Regions from separate parts of the Colwellia sp. BRX8-7 genome, predicted to be linked through region 1. Evidence: predicted binding sites of a transcription regulator. Region 1 holds the regulator's gene; the other holds the start of a gene.
What was found. The regulator FNR, encoded in region 1, switches genes on or off when oxygen is low (the NO sensors DNR and NnrR bind a similar motif). The targets are predictions, from matches to a motif close to TTGATCTAGATCAA.
Positions count from the first base shown of each region.

Region 2: H4J57_RS16350 (nitrous oxide reductase family maturation protein NosD) is a predicted target of FNR. The motif match lies at 1,018-1,031, and genes of this name have one in related genera.

Region 1 is NZ_JACGVP010000021.1:39,693-41,906, forward strand. It holds gene H4J57_RS17355 (sulfite exporter TauE/SafE family protein) at 1-409, shown strand, start outside; gene fnr (fumarate/nitrate reduction transcriptional regulator Fnr) at 448-1,167, shown strand; gene uspE (universal stress protein UspE) at 1,317-2,214, shown strand, end outside.
Region 2 is NZ_JACGVP010000018.1:44,921-47,134, forward strand. It holds gene nosZ (TAT-dependent nitrous-oxide reductase) at 1-968, shown strand, start outside; gene H4J57_RS16350 (nitrous oxide reductase family maturation protein NosD) at 1,118-2,214, shown strand, end outside.

The DNA.
Region 1 (2,214 bases):
ATTTTTAATTTTATTAGGCTTGTATTTAGGCCAATGGTTAATGTGGCTATCAAAAGTTGAAAAAATGGGTAAGTTCCTTTGGCGCTATCTATCCCCGTTAAGTAAAAGGTTTATTCCCATTAATAATGCTAAACAAGCGCTAGCATTAGGAGCAGTCTGGGGATGGTTACCTTGTGGTTTAGTCTACTCAACATTAACTTGGTCCTTAGCCAGTGGAAGTGCCCTCAGTGGCGCCCTAATTATGACCAGTTTTGGTTTAGGTACTTTACCAGCCTTGTTAAGTCTTTCACTTGGCTCTTTTGGTATAAAGTCGTTGGTAACAAACACGAAATTCAAGAAAATAATGGCGCTAATGATAATTTCATACGGAATATACAGTTTAATGTTTGCATATCAGCAATTGTTTTAATATGATCGATAAATTAGGGATAACTCATTTAGGTTAATATGTATAAAAAGCCATGTTCTACATCTCAACATATTCATTGTCAAAACTGTAGTATCAGCGAGCTGTGTTTACCTTTCTCTTTAAATGATAAAGAACTCGATACACTAGACAGCATTATTGACCGTAAACGCCCTATCCATAAAGGCGAACAAATTTTCCAAGATGGCGACAAAATGCAAGCTTTATACGCTATTCGCTCTGGAACATTCAAAACATTTACGGTTAATGAACAAGGTGAAGAACAAATTACCGGTTTTCATTTAGCGGGTGATTTATTAGGTTTTGATGCTATTGCTGAGTCAGAGCATCCTAGTTTTGCAAAAGCCTTAGAAACATCTATGGTCTGTGAGATACCTTACAATACTTTAGATTCATTATCGAATACGATGCCTAAGTTGAAAAAACAAATTCTTCGCATGATGAGTTCAGAAATCCGCGCAGATCAAGAAATGTTAACGCTACTTAACCGCAAAAATGCTGAACAACGCTTGGCAACTTTTATTTCAACCTTAGCCAGTCGCTATCATGCACGGGGTATGTCACTAACAGATTTTCGCCTAACGATGACGCGAAGTGACATTGGTAATTATATTGGTTTAACGGTTGAAACCATCAGTAGATTATTAAATCGTTTTCAAAAAAATGAATTAATCACAGTTGATGGAAAACTCATCACAATACTTAATATGGATAAACTTAACGAGTGTGCTTCACTGTAGTTTATCGCTTTTTTAAATAATTATAGATAAATGCTTAACATTAAAGATGTTAAGCATTTTTTTTATTGAAATATTATGATTTAAAGCAAATAATATCTATTAATTATGGTCTATTATTAATATTATTTAATAACTAGGGAGTAAACATTATGGATAAGTATAAAAAAATATTAGCCGTTATTGATCCAACCACTGAAAATCAAAAAGCGTTGAAACGTGCGATTGAATTAGCACGACACAGTGGCGGACAGATCACTGCATTTTTAACCATTTATGATTTATCTTATGAAATGACCACCATGCTTTCTGGCGATGAGCGAGAAGCAATGCGTCAATCGGTTATTAATGATCGTAAACTATGGTTAGACGAAAAGATTTCAGAAACTGATCACCAAGACATAACCATAGATACCTGTATTATTTGGCATAATCGCCCATTTGAAAAGATCATAAAAAAAGTACTGGCTGAAAACTTCGATATTGTCATCAAAGGCACCCATCAACATGACAAGCTAAAGTCGGTTATTTTTACGCCAACAGATTGGCATATCTTAAGGAAATGTCCCTGCCCAGTATTACTGGTTAAAGACCATAGCTGGCCAAGCAATGGTAATTTACTTACCGCACTCAATATCGGTAGCGATGATGATGAGCACAAAGCGCTTAATAATAAGTTAACCCAAGAATCAATAGTGTTTTCTTCACTGATTAAAGCTAATGTCCATTTAGTGAATTCTTATCCAGGTACGCCAGTAAATATTGCCATTGAAATTCCAGAGTTTAACGCCTCTGAATATAACGACACTATGTTTAATCATCACAAAAGTGCGATGAAAGACCATGCTAATAGCTTTAATATTCCGCTTAAAAATACCCATGTTAAAGAAGGTTTACCTGAAGATGTTATTCAAAGTATTTCTAAGCACGTTGATGCTGAATTAGTTGTGTTAGGTACTATTGGTCGAACGGGGATTTCAGCGGCACTTATTGGTAATACTGCAGAGCATGTCATTGACCGCCTTAACTGTGATGTCTTAGCGATAAAAC
Region 2 (2,214 bases), on a different contig from region 1:
TAACGCGTTATATTCCGGTTCCTAAATCACCACATGGTTTGAACACGTCACCTAATGGTGAGTATTTCATCGCTAACGGTAAATTATCACCGACCGTTTCAATCATCTCAATTAAAAAATTAGATGCATTATTCGCTGATGAAATTAAACCACGTGATACGATTATTGCGGAACCAGAATTAGGTTTAGGCCCACTTCATACCGCATTTGATAACAAAGGTAATGCGTACACAACATTATTTCTTGATAGCCAAATTGCTAAGTGGAATGTTCAAGACGCTATTGATGCCCACAATGGTAAGAAAGTGAACTATATTCGTCAAAAACTAGATGTTCATTATCAACCCGGTCACAACCATACAACAATGGGAGAAACACGTGATGCTGATGGTAAATGGTTAGTCTCTTTATGTAAGTTTTCTAAAGACAGATTTTTACCTGTTGGTCCTTTACGTCCAGAAAACGATCAATTAATTGACATTTCAGGTGACGAAATGAAAATTGTTCATGATGGACCTGCATTTGCTGAACCACATGATTGTATGATGGTACACCGCACTAAAATGAAACCATTAAAATTGTGGCCTCGTACGGATCCAATGTTTGCAGAAACAATTGCTATAGCAAAACGTGATGGCGTAGATGTGTACTCTGAAAACAAAATTATTCGTGATGGTAAAAAAGTACGCGTTTACATGACCTCAATCGCGCCAACTTACGGTATGACTGAATTTAAAGTGAAGTTAGGTGATGAAGTGACTGTTATCGTCACTAACCTCGACCAAGTCGAAGATGTAACCCACGGTTTTTGTATGACTGATCACGGCGCGCAAATGGAAATTGGTCCACAAGCAACTGCTTCTATTACTTTTATGGCGAATAAACCCGGTGTTTATTGGTATTACTGTAATTGGTTCTGTCATGCATTACACATGGAAATGCGCGGTCGTATGTTGGTTGAAGCTTAGTATTAAGTTAAGTACATTTTAGTTTTAATAGACTTAACGTTTAACGAAGTTAATCCAGATCAAGGGCATATCATTAAAAGGTGATATGCTTTTTTTACTTACAAATATTATTGATTTTTGGTGGTTTTCTCTTGGTAAAATGCAAATCAGTGTTTATATTTATTAGTGTGTTTTGTCTTTTTATTAAGCCGCTTTGCGCTGAAAATATTAAGCTGACGCCACAAGATAATTTACAACAACAGCTTGATAAAGCCGTTGATGGTGATGTTGTTATTCTTACTCCCGGTCGTTATTTAGGCAACTTCATTATTGAACATTCGATTACACTTTCAGCCCAGCGTGATGATTTAGGCAAAGTGATTATTGATGCGCAAGGTGATGGTCATGCTTTGCTACTGAAAAACTCTAACATCACCATAAAAAATCTCACCATAGTTAATTGGGGAAGTAACCTTACTGAGCAACATTCTGCTATTTATTCTGAAAAAAAATCCAGCCATATAGTGATTAAAAACAACAAGCTTAAAGGTGATGGCTTTGGTATTTGGTTACAAAAAAGCGAACACATAAAAGTCCTTAATAATACTGTTGAAGGTAATTTGAGCTTACGCTCAGCCGATAGAGGTAACGGTATTCAGCTTTCTATCGTGAAACATGCTGAAGTCCGAGGAAATGAAATATTTAACACCCGTGATGGGCTTTATATTATTTCTAGTCAAGAGAATATTTTAGAAAATAATACTCTGCACGACTTACGCTATGGCATTCATTATATGTATTCATACGACAATTCGGTAATTAATAATTTTGCTTATAACACGCGAGCTGGCTATGCGCTAATGAGCTCTAGGCGATTAATTATCAGCGGGAATACAACGATAGACAGTGAAGATTATGGTTTTTTATTTAATTATATAACACAGTCAACTATCAGCAATAATATTGTTAAACGTGTTTGGACAAAGCCTGAAAATAAAGTATTAGGCCGTGATGGTAAAGGGCTCTTTGTTTATAATTCAGGTTATAACACTTTAAAAAACAATCTTGTCGAAGGCGCTGAAATAGGCATTCATTTAACGGCTGGTTCAGAAAATATTAAAATTTACGGTAACAGTTTTATTAATAACCCGACACAAGTTAAGTACGTTTCCAATAAAAAGCAAGAGTGGAGCTTAGCGGGTAAAGGTAATTACTGGAGTAATTACCTCGGTTGGGATATGAATAACGATAACATTGGCGATGTTAT